Regions from separate parts of the Nonomuraea sp. NPDC005730 genome, predicted to be linked through region 2. Evidence: riboswitches for the same ligand, from Rfam matches in the RefSeq annotation. Region 2 holds a riboswitch; the other holds the start of a gene.

Region 1 (9,079 bases), on a different contig from region 2:
GGTCACCGACCGCGCCTTCACCGAGGAGATCTTCGGCCCGGTCGTGTCGGTGGTGCCGTTCACCGACGAGGCCGAGGCCGTGCGCATCGCCAACGACACCCCGTACGGGCTGAGCGGGTCCATCTGGACGCGCGACGTCGGGCGGGCGCTGCGGGTGGCCCGCGCGGTGGAGTCGGGCGCCCTGTCGGTGAACTCGCACTCCTCGGTGCGCCACTGGACCCCGTTCGGCGGCTTCAAGCAGTCCGGCCTCGGCCGGGAGCTCGGCCCCGACGCCCTGACTGCCTTCACCGAGACCAAGAACGTCTTCATATCCTGGGAGTAGGGACAACAGTGCAGCGATTGCAGGACCGGGTGGCCGTGATCACGGGCGCGGGCAGCGGCATCGGGCTGGCCACGGCGCGCAGGTTCGCGCAGGAGGGCGCGAAGGTCGTCTGCGTCGACATCGACGAGGACGCCGGGGCCAAGGCCGCGGGCGAGGTCGGCGGCCTCTTCGTCAAGGCCGACGTGACCAGCGAGGACGACGTCGTCCGGATGTTCGCCACGGCCCACGAGACCTACGGCGGCGTGGACATCGCCTTCAACAACGCCGGCATCTCGCCGCCCGACGACGACTCGATCCTGGAGACCGGCCTCGACGCCTGGCGCCGCGTCCAGGAGGTGAACCTGACCAGCGTGTACCTGTGCTGCAAGCACGCCATCCCGTACATGCGGCGGCAGGGCAAGGGGTCGATCATCAACACCGCGTCGTTCGTGGCGGTGATGGGGTCGGCCACGTCGCAGATCTCGTACACGGCCTCCAAGGGCGGCGTGCTGGCGATGTCGCGCGAGCTGGGCGTGCAGTTCGCCCGCGAGGGCATCCGGGTCAACGCGCTGTGCCCGGGGCCGGTGAACACGCCGCTGCTGCAGGAGCTGTTCGCCAAGGACCCCGAGCGGGCCCAGCGGCGCCTGGTGCACATCCCGGTGGGCCGCTTCGCCGAGGCGTCGGAGATCGCCGCCGCCGTGGCGTTCCTGGCCAGCGACGACGCCTCCTTCATCACGGGGGCCGAGTTCCTGGTGGACGGCGGCATCTCCGGCGCGTACGTGACGCCGCTGTGACCCGTCCGGTCATCGGCGTCACGACGTACGTCGAGCCCGCCCGGTTCACCGTGTGGGACCTGCCCGTCGCGCTGCTGCCGTACATGTACGTCGAGAAGATCGTCCAGGCCGGCGGGCAGCCCGTGCTGCTGCCGCCGGCCGGCGATCCCGCCCAGGTCGTGGGGCGGCTCGACGGTCTCGTCCTGGCCGGCGGCGGCGACGTCGACCCGGCCAGGTACGGCCGGGCGGCGCACGAGCGCACCGGTTACGTCCGGGAGTTCCGGGACGAGGCCGAGTTCGCCCTGCTGGCGGCGGCCCTGGCGGCCGGGCTGCCGTTCCTGGGCATCTGCCGAGGGCTCCAGGTGCTCAACGTGCTGCTCGGCGGCACCCTGCACCAGCACCTGCCCGATGTGACCGGGCACACCGGCCACTCCCCCGCGCCCGGCGAGTTCGGCCACCTGCCGGTCACGCCCGTCCCCGGCAGCCGCCTGGCCAAGGCGCTCGGCACGCAACCGGTGGCGGTCCCGCACTACCACCACCAGGCCGTCGACCGGCTCGCCCCCGGCCTCACGGTCACCGCCACGGCAGGCGACGGGACGATCGAGGCGGTGGAGCTCGACTCCGGCGGGTTCGCGGTGGCGGTCCAGTGGCACCCGGAGGCGGGCGACGGACCGGCGCTCTTCGAGGCGTTCACGGCGGCCTGCTGAGACCGTTACTGGAAAGCTTCTTTACCTTTTCTGCGCCCTAAAATCGCGCGAAATCCCAGCTCAAAGGGCCATACCACCACGTTATAGGAAACTTGTTGGGTACCGGGTCGCGCCATCCCGGTGTCACCCTGTGTTCATCCCCAGCCGGCCGGGGCTCTTCCACTCCACACCCCCCTGAGGAGCCAGAGAGTGAACCCCAAACTCAGGTTGGGGGCTGCCGCAATGCTCGCGCTAGCCCTGACCACCAGCTCGCTGGTGGGCGCCACGAGCGCCACAGCCCAAGCGTCGCAGGTGGCCGATCCTCCCAGCCCCGACGAGCGCAGGAACGCGATCGCCACCGCACACAACGCGATCCTGGCCGACTCGGCGGCATTGCTGGCATCCGAGCAGGACACGTTCACGCTGACGTCGACCGTCGAAGGCGTCCGCGGCCTGCAGTACCTGACCTACGCCCGTAACCACGCGGGCCTGCCCGTCTACGGCGGCGACGTGGTCGTCGCCACGGACGCCTCCGGCGCGGTGGTCGACACGGTCGCCACCGGGCAGCGCACGAAGATCGGGATCGGCACGAAGGCGAAGGTGACCGCGGCCCAGGCCGCCGTGACGGCCAGGGCCAAGGTGGCCAGGGTCGAGACCGTCGCCACGCCCGTGCTGTCCGTGCACGCCGCCACGAAGACCCCGCGGCTGGCCTACGAGGTCCTGGTCACCGGCGCCAACGCCACCGGTCACGAGACCAAGCTCCATGTCTACGTGGACGCCCTCACCGGCAAGGTCATCGACGAGTGGGACGAGGTGCGCGACGGCACCGGCAACAGCTACTACGTCGGCACCGTCACCATCGACACCAGCCCCTCGTACACGATGCGCGACCCCCGCAGGAGCGGTGTCGCGTGCGGCGGCCAGAACGGCTCGCCGTACACGAAGACCACCGACACCTGGGGCAACGGCTCGGGCACGAACCTGGAGACCGCCTGCGTCGACGCGCTCTACGCCGCGCAGCGGGAATGGGACATGCTGAGCGCCTGGCTCGGCCGCAGCGGCATCAACGGCCAGGGCGGCGGCTACCCGGCCCGCGTCGGCCTGGCCGACGTCAACGCCTACTGGAACGGCCAGTACGGCTCCTTCGGCCACAACTCCGCCAACTCCCAGCAGCTCACGTCGATGGACGTGGTCGGCCACGAGTTCGGCCACGGCATCTTCCAGTTCACCAGCGGCGGCTCGGGCAGCGGCAACGAGGCCGGCGGCATGAACGAGTCCACCGGCGACATCTTCGGCGCGCTCACCGAGGCGTACGCCAACAACCCGAACGACCCGCCGGACTACCTGGTCGGCGAGGAGGTCAACCTCTCCGGGGCCGGGCCGATCCGCAACATGTACAACCCGTCGGCCCTCAGCCACCCGAGCTGCTACAGCGCCTCCATCCCGAACACCGAGGTGCACGCGGCGGCCGGCCCGCAGAACCACTGGTTCTACCTCGTGGCCGAGGGCACCAACCCCTCGGGCAAGCCCGCGAGCAGCCGCTGCGACAACGGCGCCGCGATCACCGGCATCGGCATCCGCAAGGCCGGTGAGGTGTTCATGTCCGCGCTGAACACGAAGACCCAGCCGTGGACGCACGCCAAGGCCAGGGTCGCCACCCTCCAGGCCGCCAAGACCCTGTACCCGGGCAGCTGCACCGAGTTCAACGTGGTCAAGAACGCCTGGGACGGCGTCAGCGTACGGGCCCAGTCCGGCGAGCCGAGCTGCACCCAGGGCAGCAACGACTTCTCGGTCAACCTGAACCCCGCCTCCGGCAGCGTCACTCCGGGTCAGAGCACCACGACCACGGTCAGCACCACCGTGACCGGCGGCTCGGCGCAGTCGATCACCCTGCGGGCCGGCACCCTGCCGACCGGCGTGACCGCCTCGTTCAGCCCGGCCACCATCACCGCGGGGCAGAGCTCCACGCTGACGATCACCACCTCGGCGAGCAGCCCGCAGGGCAACCACTCGATCGCGATCACGGCCGACGGCGCCGACGTCGACCGGCAGGCCACCTACAACCTGCAGATCGGGCAGAGCTCGCCGAACGACTACTCCTTCGGCGTGACCCCGTCGTCGGCCTCGGTGCAGGCCGGTCAGTCGGCCACCGCCACGGTCAGCACGCAGGTCACCGCCGGTCAGGCGCAGAGCATCGCGCTGTCGGCGAGCAACGTGCCCGCGGGCGTGACGGTCAGCTTCAGCCCGTCCACGATCACCGCCGGGCAGTCGTCCACGGTGACGTTCGCGACCACGAGCGGCGTGACGCCCAGCACGTACACGATCAGCCTGAACGCCGACGGCGCGAGCGCCGACCACTCGGCCTCCTTCAGCCTGACGGTGGGCGGCGGCCAGGGCACCACGTGGCAGACGTACACGGCCTACACGGCCGGACAGACCGTCACCTACCAGGGCACCAGCTACCGCTGCCTGCAGTCTCACACGAGCCTGCCGGGCTGGGAGCCGCCCAACACCCCTGCCCTCTGGCAGCCGGTCTAAGTCGCAATACCTGGGCGGCCACGCCGGGGTGGCCGCCCAACCCCCTTGAGGAGCCACAGATCGTGAACGCCATGCTCAGGCTGGGCGCCGCGGCCACCGCCGCGTTGGCCCTGACCCTCACCACGCCGGCCGGACCGGCCGGCGCCGCCGCCGACCCCGCGCCCGACATCCCCGTCGCGAACGTGACGGCGCATCTGAGCCAGTTGCAGTCCATCGCCACGAGCAACGGCGGCAACCGCGCCTCGGGCAGGCCGGGCTTCACCGCCTCGATGAACTACATCAAGGGCAAGCTCGACGCGGCCGGCTTCACCACCCGCGTGCAGAGCTTCAGCGGCGGCAGCAACCTGATCGCCGACTGGCCGGGCGGCCCCGCCAACCAGACCGTGATGCTCGGCGCCCACCTCGACAGCGTCGCGGCCGGCCCCGGGATCAACGACAACGGTTCCGGCTCGGCCGCGCTCCTGGAGAACGCCCTCACCCTGGCCGCCCGCAGGCCCACCCTCACCAAGCACGTGCGGTTCGGCTGGTGGGGCGCCGAAGAGGCGGGCATGGTCGGGTCCAGGTACTACGTGCAGAACGGCGGCGCGAGCGGCGTCGAGGTGTACCTGAACTTCGACATGATCGCCTCGACCAACGCCGGCTACTTCGTCTACGACGACGACGCGGCGATCCAGCGCACCTTCAACGACTACTTTGCCACCATCGGCCTGCAGACCGAGGGTGACAGGGAGGGCGACGGCCGCAGCGACCACGCCTCGTTCAAGAGCGCGGGCGTCCGGGTCGGCGGCCTGGCCACGGGGGCCGGGGCGGTCAAGAGCTCGGCCCAGGCCGCCAGGTGGGGCGGCTCGGCCGGGCAGCCGTTCGACCGCTGCTACCACAGCGCCTGCGACAGCTACCCGAGCGCCGTCAACACCACGGCGCTCGACCGCAACTCCGACGCCATCGCGTACGCCATATGGAAGCTCGCCGTGGGCACCAGCACGCCCACGGAGAACGACTACTCGATCTCGGTGGCCCCGTCGTCGGCATCGGTCCAGGCCGGTCAGTCGGCTACCGCGGCGGTCAGTACCCAGGTCACGTCCGGCCAGGCGCAGAGCATCGCGCTCTCCGCCGGGAACGTGCCGAGCGGGGTCACCGTCTCCTTCAGCCCGTCCACTGTGCAGGCGGGTCAGTCGTCCACCGTCACGATCGCCACCACCAGCGGCGTCGCGGCGGGGACGTACACCATAGGGATCAACGGCGACGGGGCGACGGCGGACCACTCCGCGTCCTTCACCCTGACCGTCGGAGGGGACGGCCAGGGCACCACCTGGACGGCCTACAAGTCGTACACGGCCGGAGACGTCGTCACCTATCAGGGGGTCAGCTACCGCTGCCTCCAGGCGCACACCAGCCTGCCGGGCTGGGAGCCGCCGAACGTGCCCGCCCTCTGGGCGCGGGCCTGATCCTCGGGCCTGACCTATAGGGCCTGATCCATGGGGCCTGATTCATAGGGCCTGATCCTCGCGCGGGCCGGTCGCCACCGGCCCGCCCCCGAGCTGCCGCGTGCGAGCTGACCTGCCATGACCGGCTCGCGCGCGGCCACCAACGCGGCCGCGACCCCGCCTCTCCGGGGCCGCGGCCGCTTTTCGCTGCGTGCGGGATGTCGCGGATGCTGCGGATGGCAGGGGGCGAAGCGCGACAACACCCCCATGACGGCACTAGGCTGACGGACATCACCGGCGAAACCGTGCGGGAGAGCACCCTGACAGCCGGTCAGGGTCCCTGAAGGAGCAAGCCCTCCCCGCGAACCTCTCAAGGCAAAGGACCGCGCGGCAGCCCTGTAAGGCGTTCTTACGGGGAGGTGACCTCTGGAAAGCAGGCCCTCGGGGCCTCGCCGAAGGTGAAAGTCCGGTAAAACTCGGGCGAAGCTCTCAGGCATCCATGACAGAGGGGGAGGATGCTGGCATCCAATCCTGTCCTGAGGTGCGACAAATGTCCCGACCTACGCCGCTACGAGACGTCCACGAGGCCCTAGGCGCCACGCTGACCGACTTCGCCGGATGGCTCATGCCGCTCCGGTACGGCAGCGAGTCGGCGGAGCACAAAGCCGTCCGCGAGGCGGCCGGGCTGTTCGACCTCTCGCACATGGGCGAGATCTTCCTGACCGGTCCGCAGGCCGCAGAGGCCCTCGACTACGCCCTGGTCGGCCACCTGTCGGCGCTCGCGCCCGGCCGGGCCAGGTACACGATGATCGTGGACGAGCGCGGCGGGGTGCTCGACGACCTCATCGTCTACCGGCTGGCGGACGAGGAGTTCATGGTGGTGGCCAACGCCTCGAACTCCGACAAGGTCGCGGATGAGCTGAAAAATCGTACTAAGTCGTATGACACGGCGGTCGATGACCGCTCCCAGCAGTACGCCCTCATCGCGATCCAGGGCCCGAAGGCCCAGGAGATCCTGGCCACGCTCACCGACGCCGACCTCGGCGGCCTCAAGTACTACGCGGGCCTGCCCGGCGTGGTCGACGGCCGCCAGGCGCTCATCGCCCGCACCGGCTACACCGGCGAGGACGGCTTCGAGCTGTTCGTCGCCAACCAGGACGCCGTGCCGCTCTGGCGCGCCCTGGAGGCGGCGGGCGAGCCGCACGGGCTCAGGGCCGCCGGTCTGTCCAGCCGCGACACCCTCAGGCTGGAGGCCGGCATGCCGCTCTACGGCAACGAGCTGAGCTCCGACCTGACCCCGTTCGACGCGGGGCTGGGCAGAGTGGTGAAATTCGACAAGCCCGGTGACTTCGTCGGCAGGGCGGCACTGGAGGCGGTCAAGGACGACCAGCCCCGCCGCCGCCTCGTCGGCCTGGTCGCCCAGGGCCGCCGGGTGCCGCGTCACGGCTACCCGGTCACCCGCGACGGCGCCGTCGTCGGCGAGGTCACCAGCGGTGCGCCCTCCCAGACCCTGGGCAAGCCCATCGCGATGGCCTACGTGGACGCCGGAGCCGACACAGGTCTGGCCGTGGACATCCGGGGCAGCCATGAACCTATGGACCTGGTCGAGCTGCCCTTCTACAGGAGGAACAAGTGAGCAACATCCCTGACGACCTGAACTACACCAAGGAGCACGAGTGGGTGTCGGGCGTGGACGACGGCATCACCGTGACCGTCGGCATCACGGCCTTCGCCGCCGAGGCTCTTGGTGACGTCGTCTTCGTGCAGCTCCCCGAGGTCGGTTCGACCGTCGAGGCGGGTGACTCGGTCGGCGAGGTGGAGTCCACCAAGTCGGTGAGCGAGATCTACGCGCCCGTCGGCGGCGAGATCGTCGAGGTGAACGCGGCCGTGTCCGACGACCCGTCGCTGGCCAACAGCGACCCGTACGGCGACGGCTGGATGTTCCGTGTCCGCATGGAGGGCGACGCGGAGGACCTGCTGTCCGCCGAGGAGTACACGGCGCTCACCTCAGGCGAGTCCTGACACCAACGCCGGGGCCCGCGGCGGGCCCCGGCACTTCCTGAACTGAAGGGCGCCATCAATGGCGATCAGCGTCTTCGACCTCTTCAAGATCGGCATCGGACCGTCCAGCTCCCACACCGGCGGCCCGATGGCCGCCGCGCACAAGTTCGCCCGCGGGCTGCACGACGACGGCCTGCTCCCCCGCGTGGCCCGCGTCGAGGTCATCCTGTACGGCTCGCTCGGCCTGACCGGCAAGGGCCACGGCAGCGACAAGGCGGTGCTGCTCGGCCTGTCCGGTGAGAAGCCGGAGCTGGTCGACGTCGACTCCGTCGACGCCCGCCTGGCCGAGATGCGCGCCTCGGGCACGGTCAACCTCTACGGCGAGCACGAGATCCCCTTCGTCGTGGGCCAGGACCTCGTCTTCGAACGCAAGATCTCCCTGCCCGAGCACCCCAACGGCATGCGCTTCACCGCCCGTGACGAGCAGGGCGAGACCGTGCGCGAGAAGGTCTACTTCTCCGTCGGCGGCGGCTTCGTCGTGGACGAGAAGGCCACCGGCGCCGACCGGATCAAGCCCGACGACACCGTCCTGCCCTACCCGTTCGCCTCGGGCGATGAGCTGCTCAAGCACTGCTCGAACACCGGCCTGTCGATCTCCGCCCTGATGCTGGAGAACGAGAAGGCGTTCGGGCGCACCGAGGAGGAGATCCGCGCGGGCATCCTCAACCTGTGGCGCGTGATGTCGGAGTGCGTGCGGCGCGGCATCTCCAAGGAGGGCGTGCTGCCCGGCGGGCTGAAGGTCAAGCGCCGGGCCAACCAGCTCCACCGGCGGCTGCAGGCCGAGTCTGCCGAGAAGGACCCGCTGCAGGCGATGGACTGGGTGGCGCTGTTCGCCCTGGCCGTCAACGAGGAGAACGCCGCCGGCGGCCGCATCGTCACCGCCCCCACCAACGGCGCCGCGGGCATCATCCCGGCCGTGCTGACGTACTACACCAGGTTCGTCCCGCGCGCCGACGACGACGGCGTGGTGCGCTTCCTGCTCACGGCGGCCGCGATCGGCGTGCTGTTCAAGGAGAACGCCTCGATCTCCGGCGCCGAGGTCGGCTGCCAGGGCGAGGTGGGCTCGGCCTGCTCGATGGCCTCGGCCGGGCTGACCGAGGTCATGGGCGGCACCCCCGAGCAGGTGGAGAACGCCGCCGAGATCGGCATCGAGCACAACCTGGGGCTGACCTGCGACCCGATCGGCGGGCTGGTGCAGATCCCGTGCATCGAGCGCAACGCGGTGGCCTCCAACAAAGCCATCACGGCCGCCAGGATCGCCCTGCGCGGCGACGGCCGCCACTACGTGGCCCTGGA
Region 2 (9,079 bases):
TTGGCCCGTTATCCTGCATAAGGCACGCTGTGTCGAAGGTCACACGACCGGGGGATCCTCCTGTAACAGTCCGAACGGGCTATGTCGGACCGTGTGACATACGTCGCACACTTGCCAGAACAACAAACCCGAGCCGCTCCCGTCCCTCTCCCGGGAGCACCCACGAGATATCGGAGGCACGCCGATGTGCCCGCACGACCCGGCCTGTCCGTCTGCCGAGGCGCCGGACCGCGAGGCAGCACGCACCCTCGCATGCCACCCCGAGCAGGGGTGGAGCCTTCTCTGCAACGGCGTCGTCCTGTTCGAGGACACCGGGGAGCTCCTGCCCAGCGGCACCGTCATCGCGCCGCACCGGCCCGACCCCCTGGTGGGCGCCGCCTGACGGCGGCGTAACCGCCGATCCACCGGGCCACGACCTCGCCCACCCGGGCGGGGTCCCGCTTCAGGTCGTGGCCCTCGCCCGGCAGCACCACCAGCCGGGCGCAGTCCGCGGGATCCGGCACTCCGAACGGATCCCGGTCCCCATTGACCACCAGCACGTCCACCCCGGCCCCGCGCAGCTCCTCGGCCCTGGACCGCTCCGGCTTGCCGGGCGGGTGCAGCGGGAAGGCCAGCGCCACCACCGCCGCCGCGCCCACCGCCGAGGCCGTACGGCAGGCCACCCGGGCGCCGTTGCTCCGGCCGCCCTGCACCAGCGGCAACCCCGGCCATCCGGCGCGCAGCTCGCCCAGCACCACTTCCCATGCCTCGTCCTGCCTGGCGGCCGAGCCCGGCGCCCGCGCCCCCGCGACCCGGAACGCCTGCGACACCCTGGCCACGGTCGCGCCCACCCCGAGTGCGGCGTCGCGGACGGCCACCAGATCGGGCGCGTCCACTCCCCCGGCCGAGCCGTGGGTCAGCACCAGCAGCAGCCGGGGCTCGGCCGCCTCGTCGACCTGCACCAGCGCCGGCCCCCTCGGAGTCATGATCTCCATGGCAGCACCGTACCTGGGGAGGATCCGCCGTTGGCTCCCAGGTCTGATGACGGCGCGCCGGACAACCGGGATGATGACCCTTATGCCAGAGATGCGCCCCATCCGGGATGACCTGCAGGCCACCCTCGACGCCCGCCGCGACCTCGGCCCCGACTACGAGGCCGCGCTCGTCGAGTCCTTCGTCGAACGGCTCGACGCCACCATCGCCGCCCGCGTCCAGGCCGAGCTGGACGGCCACGGCCTCGCCCCGGCCAAGCCCAGGCAGCGGCAGAACAGCGGCGCGGCGATGATCCCCATCGCGCTGGGCTCGATGGGCCTCGGCATCCCGCTGACCGCCATCGCGGCCGGCAACTCGGGGCTGGTCGGCCTGACGATCACGTGGCTGGCGATCGTCGCCATCAACGTGGCCGCCGCCGTGGCCGTCATGCGCCGCGGCTGAGTCCCCTCCGGCCGCGGTCCGGGGGCGCGGTGGAGAACCCCTCCGCGGCGGTCAGGTGTCGCGGTGAAAACGCAGCCGGACCTCGGCGGCCATGGTCTGGTCCTCGTGTTCGAGGCCGTAGGTCCACACCTGGCCGGCGTCCTCGGTGCGCCCGCGCAGCGGCAGCGTGCGCGCCAGCAGCTCGATGGCCAGCGCCCCCGTCTGGGGGTCGGCCCCGCTCTCGACGGCCTCGGCGAACTCCGCGCAGGCCAGTTCCAGGTGCGCGATGCCGAGCAGCACCCGCAGCCCCGGCAGCTCCCGCGCCGGGGCGAACTCCAGCGCGTCCAGCAGCAGCCCGGCCGCCTCCCCCGGGTCGCCGTACTCCAGCAGCGTCTCGGCGAGCTGGCGGGCCGCGTGCGCGGCGGCCTCGGCGTCGCCGGCGTCGAGGCTCGCGTCGAGGGCGGAGCGCAGCTCCTTGTCGGCCTCCTGCGGGCTGCCGGCCAGCCGGGCCAGCGCGAGGTGCGCCAGCGGGACGTAGGCCGGCGTGCCGACGCCGAGCACGGCCTGCCAGGCGGCCCTGGCCTGGTCGTCGCGGCCCTCGCGCTCGAAGCCCTGGGCCAGGTGGCAGGCGGCCTGGGCGGCGTACTCGGGATGGCCGGTGGCCAGCGCGGTGCGGGCCGCGGCTCGGGCGGCCTCGGTGTCGCCGCGCTCGTCGAGCACCACGGCCAGCCCCACGGCCGCCTGGGCCCGGTCGGGGCTGTCGTGGTCGGCGACCAGCTCGGTCAGTATCGCCGCCGCACCCTCGAGGTCGCCGCCCTCGGCCAGGCGGCGGGCGGTGTCGAGAGGTGGGGTCTCCAGCTCTGAGAACGTCAAGAGAGCTCCTTCCGGCGACGGATCGCACCGAGCCTAACGGCTCGTCGCGATCATGTCTGCTCACTTGACGGTGTAGGACTGGGCCGGGCCCGGCGCGGGCCCCCGGACGGGGACCCGCGGCGGCGGATCAGTCCTCGTACGCCTCCAGCGGCGGGCAGGAGCACACCAGGTTGCGGTCGCCGTACGCCTGGTCGATGCGGCGCACCGGCACCCAGTACTTGCCCTCGCGCAGCGAGGCCACCGGGTAGGCCGCCTCGGTCCGCGAGTACGGGTGGGCCCACTCGTCGGCTGTGACCGACTCGGCCGTGTGCGGCGCGTTGCGCAGCGGGTTGTCGGTCTTGTCGTAGTCGCCGGAGGCCACCTTGGCGATCTCGCCGCGGATGGCGATCATGGCGTCCACGAACCGGTCGAGCTCGTCCAGGTCCTCGCTCTCGGTCGGCTCGATCATCAGCGTCCCGGCCACCGGGAACGACATGGTCGGCGCGTGGAAGCCGTAGTCGATCAGGCGCTTGGCCACGTCGTCGACGGTGACGCCGGTCTCCTTGGTGATCTGGCGCAGGTCCACGATGCACTCGTGGGCCACCAGGCCGCCGCGGCCGGTGTAGAGCACCGGGTAGTGCGGGGCCAGCCGCCGGGCCAGGTAGTTGGCCGACAGGATGGCCTGCTCGGTGGCCGCCGTGAGGCCCTCGGAGCCCATCATCCGCACGTACGCCCACGAGATCGGCAGGATGCCCGCCGAGCCGTACGGGGCGGCCGAGACCGGGCCGACCGGGCTGCCGTCGCGCAGCGGGTGGCCGGGCAGGTAGGCCGCCAGGTGGCCGCGGACCGCGACCGGGCCGACGCCGGGGCCGCCGCCGCCGTGCGGGATGCAGAACGTCTTGTGCAGGTTGAGGTGGGACACGTCGGCGCCGAACTCGCCCGGCTTGGCCAGGCCCACCAGGGCGTTGAGGTTGGCGCCGTCGACGTAGACCTGGCCGCCGGCCTCGTGCACCTTGGCGCAGACCTCGGTGATCGACTCCTCGTACACGCCGTGCGTGGACGGGTACGTCACCATGATCGCGGCGAGCTTCTCGCGGTGCTTGGCGATCTTGGCGTCGAGGTCGGCCAGGTCGATGTTCCCGTCGTTGTCGCAGGCCACGACCACGACCCGCATGCCCGCCATGACGGCGCTGGCCGCGTTCGTGCCGTGGGCCGAGGACGGGATCAGGCACACGTCGCGCCCGGTGTCGCCGTTGGCCTGGTGGTAGGCCCGGATGGCCAGCAGGCCGGCGAACTCGCCCTGGGAGCCGGCGTTCGGCTGGATGGAGACCGCGTCGTAGCCGGTCACCTCGGCCAGCCAGCCCTCCAGGGTGCCGATGAGCTCCCGGTAGCCCTCGGTCTGGGCCTCCGGCGCGTACGGGTGCACGCCGGCGAACTCCGGCCAGGTGATCGGCTCCATCTCGGTGGTCGCGTTCAGCTTCATCGTGCACGAGCCGAGCGGGATCATCGAACGGTCGAGCGCGATGTCCTTGTCCTGGAGCCTGCGCAGGTAGCGCAGCATCGCGGTCTCGGAGCGGTGGCTGTGGAAGACCGGGTGGGTCAGGTAGTCCGACTCGCGCAGCAGCTCGGCCGGCAGCGCGTCGTCCTCCAGCGCCACCTCCTCGCGCTCGACGCCGAAGGCCGCCCACACCTTGACCAGCTCGGCCGCGCCGGTCTTCTCGTCGCAGGCGATCGAGACGTGGTCGTCCCCGGCCTGCCACAGGTTGACGCCCCGCTCGGCGGCGGCGGCCACCACCTCGGCGGCCCTGCCGGGCACGCGGACGAGCACGGTGTCGAAGAACTCGCCGTGCACGACCTCCAGGCCGGCCTCGCGCAGGCCGCCGGCCAGCGCGACGGCGTGCCGGTGCACGCGGTGCGCGATCCGGCGCAGGCCCTCGGGGCCGTGGTAGACGGCGTACATGCCGGCGATCACGGCCAGCAGGACTTGGGCGGTGCAGATGTTGCTGGTGGCCTTCTCGCGGCGGATGTGCTGCTCGCGGGTCTGCAGGGCCAGCCGGTAGGCGGGGTCGCCGTCGACGTCGACCGACACGCCGACCAGGCGGCCGGGCATCTGCCGCTGCAGGCCCTCGCGTACGGACATGTAGGCCGCGTGCGGCCCGCCGAACCCGAAGGAGACGCCGAAGCGCTGGGAGGAGCCGATGGCGATGTCGGCGCCCAGCTCGCCGGGGGCGGCCACGAGCGTGAGGGCCAGCAGGTCGGCGGCGGCCACGACGATCGCGCCCGCCTCGTGCGCCCTGGCGGCCACGTCGCGGAAGTCGCGCAGACGGCCCGAGGCGCCCGGGTACTGGACGAGCACGCCGAAGCACTCGGGCAGCTCGCCGTCGAGGTCGTGCTCGGTCAGCGTGATGCCGAGCGGCTCGGCGCGGGTGGCCAGCACGGCCTTGGTCTGGGGCAGCGTGTCGGCGTCGATCACGAACACGTCGCTCTTGGACCTGCCGGCCCGGCGGGCCAGCGTCATGGCCTCGGCCGCGGCGGTGGCCTCGTCCAGCAGGGACGCGCCGGCGACGTCGAGGCCGGTCAGGTCGGAGACGACCGTCTGGAAGTTCAGCAGCGCCTCCAGACGGCCCTGCGAGATCTCCGGCTGGTACGGCGTGTACGCGGTGTACCAGCCCGGGTTCTCCAGCAGGTTGCGCCGGATGACGGCGGGCGTGACGGTGTCGTAGTAGCCCAGGCCGATCATGGAGGTCAGCACCCGGTTGCGGGAGGCCAGTTCGCGCAGCTCGGCGATGGCCTCGGTCTCGCTCGCGGCGGCCGGCAGCTTGAGCCGGTCCTTGACCCTGATGGCCTCGGGCACGGCCACGGCCACCAGATCGCCGACGGACTCGAAGCCCACGGCCTCGAGCATGCGCTGCTGCTCGGACTCGGATGGGCCGATGTGCCTGGACGAGAACGGCGGAGCGGACAGGTCGGTCATGGAGGTTGCCTCCCGAGGCTTGGAGACCGGCGCCAGGGCGCGGGCGAGTGCCGGATCTCCCCCTCTGTCATCGCGACGTCATCGCGACCTGAGAGCTTCACCCCACCGTGGGGCTTGCACCGTCGGTGAGGTGCGCCTGGCGGGCGCACCTGCTTTCCAGAGTTGCCTCACCCGAGCGGTACGGGATGCCTGAGAGATTCCGGGGAGGGTTGCTCCTTCGGCGCCCCAGGACCGAAGCCCAGGGACTCTCCCGCACGGGGTCATCAGCCTTACTCTGTCCTAGATTACTACGGTGTGTTCAGCGGTTCAGCTCACCCCGTGCGGCGTGCACGGCGCCGCTTGGCGAGCTCGTCAGCGGGATGGTCGGCCGGGACGGTGTCCTCGACCGCCGCCCGTTCCCCCGGCAGCTCCGCGAGGGAGCCCTCGACCTCTCGCCAGACCCGGCCGAGCGCGATGCCGAACACGCCCTGGCCGCCCTGGAGGAGATCGATCACCTCGTCGGCCGAGGTGCACTCGTAGACGCTGACGCCGTCGCTCATGAGCGTGATCTGCGCGAGGTCGGCGACCCCGCGGTCACGCAGGTGCTGCACCGCGGTGCGGATCTGCTGCAACGACACCCCGGTGTCGAGCAGCCGCTTGACGACCTTGAGCACCAGGATGTCGCGGAAGCTGTAGAGCCGCTGCGAGCCCGAGCCGTGCGCGGCTCTTATCGTGGGCTCGACCAGGCCCGTGCGTGCCCAGTAGTCGAGCTGCCTGTAGGTGATGCCGGCCGCCGAGCAGGCTGTTGGCCCGCGATAACCGATGTCGTCGGGCAGTGTCGCGGGCTGCTCGTCGAAGAGCAGGCCCTGCTCTCCGGCACGCTGCCGCGCGCTCTCGCGCCGCACCGGATCTTCCTGGCCGGCCGTCTTTCCCTCGCCGCTGCTGACCGCCACGCGGACCTCCGGCTTTCTCTCATCCCATGGCCTGATCTGGGGGTTCGTAAAGGGCGACCACGGGTTTCACTTGCACCGTAGGACCGTGACCATGCTCAGTCAACGATCCGGCTCGGCGCGTCGTGAAGCGTAAATGCACTGAAATACCTACCCCGCCCTGCCGAAGTCCTCGGGAGTGATCGTGTCAAGGAACTCCCTGAACTTCTCCACCTCGTCCTCCTGGTCGTCAGGGATGATCACACCGGCCTCCTGGACGACCTCTTCGCTGGCGAAGATGCGCGCGCCGGTGCGCAGCGCCAGGGCGATCGAGTCGGAGGGCCGGGCGCTGACCTCCACTCCGTTGGAGAACACCAGGTCGGCGAAGAAGATGCCGTCACGCAGGGCCACGATGTTGACTGCGCGCAGCCCGACGCCGAGCGCGCTCAGCACGTCCCTGAACAGGTCGTGGGTGAGCGGCCGGGGCGGCGGCTCCTCGGCCTGCGCCAGGGCGATCGCGGTCGCCTCGGTCATGCCGATCCAGATCGGAAGGAACCGTTCCCCGTGTGCCTCCTTGAGCAAGACGATCGGCTGATTTGTGGGCATCTCAACTCGAACGCCCACGACCTCCATCTGCAACACGGGCTGCTCCGTATTCGACCGGCCGGTCGCCCGGCACAGCTGTTGACTGGGTCGTTTCTGCTACACGCTTATGCATTTCAACGTAACACCCGGCAGGCCTGGAATGTGCCCCGGCCTTCCAGCTCTGTGCCCTCAGCGGCCCAGGACAGACCTGACGCCGACGCGGACCAGGGAGGCGTGCAGATCGAGCAGGAGCGTGGACAACTCCCTGGCCGCCTCGTCGGCCTCGCCGATGGCGCCGGGCGCGCGGCGCTTGAGTATGGGCGCGACGGTCTGCTCGACCAGCCCGCACTCCCGCTCGGCGGCGACCTTGACCGCGCGCAGGTGGCGGGCGTGCAGGCCGAAGCGGGCCAGGGCGCCGACGCTGCGCGCGATCTTCAGCGCCTCCTCGTCGTAGCGCCTGGCCACGGGGGCGAGCAGGCCGTAGTCCTCCAGCTCGGCGAGGGTCTCCTCGTCGATGCCGGCCGCCTCCAGCAGCTGGGCCCGGTCGTACCGGATCTCCTGGGTCTGCTGCACCGCGCGCGGACGGCCGAAGCTCTCGGCCATCTTGTCCTTGATCACCCGCAGCGGCAGGTAGTGGTCGCGCTGCTCGGTCAGGATGAAACGCAACTGCTCGACGTGGAGATGGGTGAACTTGCGGTAGCCCGAGGGGCTGCGCTCGGGCTCGATCAGCCCCTCGCCCTCCAAGAAGCGGATCTTGGACACGGTGACGTCGGGGAACTCGCCCTGCAGCAGGGCGAGCACCTCCCCGATGCTCATGTGCGAGCGTGCCGCCTGTGAGCTCATGCGCCGGCGTTGACCCTCATCAGGAAGACGAGGCGGAACTTGCCGATCTGCACCTCGTCTCCGGAGTGCAGGGGAACCTCCTCGATGCGCTCCCGGTTGACGTAGGTGCCGTTGAGGCTGCCCACGTCGCGTACGGAGAACTGGCCGCCGCGGTGGCGGTAGAACTCGACGTGGCGGCGGGAGACGGTGATGTCGTCGAGGAAGATGTCGCTCTCCGGGTGGCGCCCGGTCGTGGTGAGGTCTTTGTCCAGCCGGAACCGGCTGCCCTGGTTGGGCCCTCTGGTCACCGTGAGCAACGCCGTGCCGGGCGGGAGCTGTTCGACCAGCGCCCGTTCGGCCAGGAGCATGTCGCCTGTCTCAGCCTCGTACGCCTCGATTCCCGCGACCGAGATCGTCGACGTGGTGTCCCCGGAGACCTCGGGTCTGGTCAGCGGTGACCCACAGCGGGAACAGAAACGGGCATCCTCGGGGTTGGCGTGCCCGCACTGCGTGCAGTAGACGCTCGGCATCGATCGGCTCGGCCTCCTACCGCGAAGACGCGGCGACGGTGCTGGGGACGCGCCTGCCTTCGCTCTTCAAGTTTGCGAATGCCGCAACTTACGCTGATCAGCGGCAAAGGTCAAGGCGGGGCGCTGGACTGCGGTTCGGACGCTGACAAAGTTACCGCCGCCCCCACCCCGTGGTCCATGCCGCCGCGCGTTTCTACATTACGATCTTGCGGCACTCCGCGCGCACATCTCGGGCGACGGCTTTTCCGCTACTCTACGTGATCAGACGGCTGCCCGCTCGACCACGCGGGCCCAGCGTTCGAGCAGCGCCTGCGCGCCGTCCATGTCGGGGGCCTCGGCCCACAGGTCGGTGACCGGCTCGGCGGCGGCCGGCAGGATCAGCACCCACGACCCGTCGTCGCGGGCGACCCGCACGCCGTCGGTGGTGTCCACGCGCCAGCCGTCGGGCTCGGCCTCGGCGGCCTCGATGACCGAGCGCATGACCGCGCCCTTGGCCGCCCACTGGGTCGGGACGCTCCGCCGCAGCAGCTTGACCTCGGGGATCCTGGCGTCGATCTGGCTGAGCGACAGCCGGGTGCGGGCCACCAGCCCCAGCAGGCGCATGAACGCGGCCAGGCCGTCGATGGCCGGGCTGAACTCCGGCACGACGAACCCGCCGCGCCCGTCGGCCGCGAAGATCATGTCGGGCCCCTGGGCGGCGGAGGTCAGGGCGTCGAGCGCGGTCGAGGTCCACTGCACCTGCACGCCGTGGAAGCGGCAGACCTGCTCGGCGACCCGCGTGGTGGTGACCGGCAGGGCCACCCGGCCGCCCCGGCGCTCGGCCGCCACCAGGTCCAGCACGACCAGCAGGGCGCGTTCCTCGCTGATGAGCTGGCCGGTCTCGTCCACCAGCGCGATGCGTTCGCCGACCGGGTCGAAGCGCACGCCGAACGCCGCCCGCGAGGAGCTGACCAGCTCCGACAGGCGTTGCAGGTCGCGGCGGCGCTCGGCCAGCGTCTCGGTGGGCGAGACGTCGT

What was found. Region 2 has a riboswitch for glycine ahead of gcvP (aminomethyl-transferring glycine dehydrogenase). Riboswitches for the same ligand answer to the same signal wherever they lie in the genome.
Region 1: linked by a shared signal. The riboswitch ahead of gcvT (glycine cleavage system aminomethyltransferase GcvT) and the one ahead of gcvP (aminomethyl-transferring glycine dehydrogenase) in region 2 are both predicted to bind glycine.

The regions. Positions count from the first base shown of each region.
Region 1 is NZ_JBEXYK010000008.1:27,053-36,131, reverse strand. Features, by position in the region: gene ABZ444_RS13340 (aldehyde dehydrogenase family protein) at 1-322, shown strand, start outside; gene ABZ444_RS13335 (3-oxoacyl-ACP reductase) at 331-1,095, shown strand; gene ABZ444_RS13330 (gamma-glutamyl-gamma-aminobutyrate hydrolase family protein) at 1,092-1,781, shown strand; gene ABZ444_RS13325 (M4 family metallopeptidase) at 2,004-4,298, shown strand; gene ABZ444_RS13320 (M28 family peptidase) at 4,370-5,743, shown strand; glycine riboswitch at 6,021-6,118, shown strand; glycine riboswitch at 6,139-6,238, shown strand; gene gcvT (glycine cleavage system aminomethyltransferase GcvT) at 6,273-7,358, shown strand; gene gcvH (glycine cleavage system protein GcvH) at 7,355-7,744, shown strand; gene ABZ444_RS13305 (L-serine ammonia-lyase) at 7,803-9,079, shown strand, end outside.
Region 2 is NZ_JBEXYK010000060.1:52,921-61,999, reverse strand. Features, by position in the region: gene ABZ444_RS41425 (DUF5999 family protein) at 185-382, shown strand; gene ABZ444_RS41420 (alpha/beta family hydrolase) at 339-974, opposite strand; gene ABZ444_RS41415 (hypothetical protein) at 1,057-1,413, shown strand; gene ABZ444_RS41410 (hypothetical protein) at 1,465-2,265, opposite strand; gene gcvP (aminomethyl-transferring glycine dehydrogenase) at 2,393-5,218, opposite strand; glycine riboswitch at 5,385-5,481, opposite strand; gene ABZ444_RS41400 (MerR family transcriptional regulator) at 5,530-6,150, opposite strand; gene ABZ444_RS41395 (bifunctional nuclease family protein) at 6,298-6,768, opposite strand; gene ABZ444_RS41390 (MerR family transcriptional regulator) at 6,901-7,527, opposite strand; gene ABZ444_RS41385 (FHA domain-containing protein) at 7,551-8,063, opposite strand; gene ABZ444_RS41380 (mannose-1-phosphate guanyltransferase) at 8,325-9,079, opposite strand, start outside.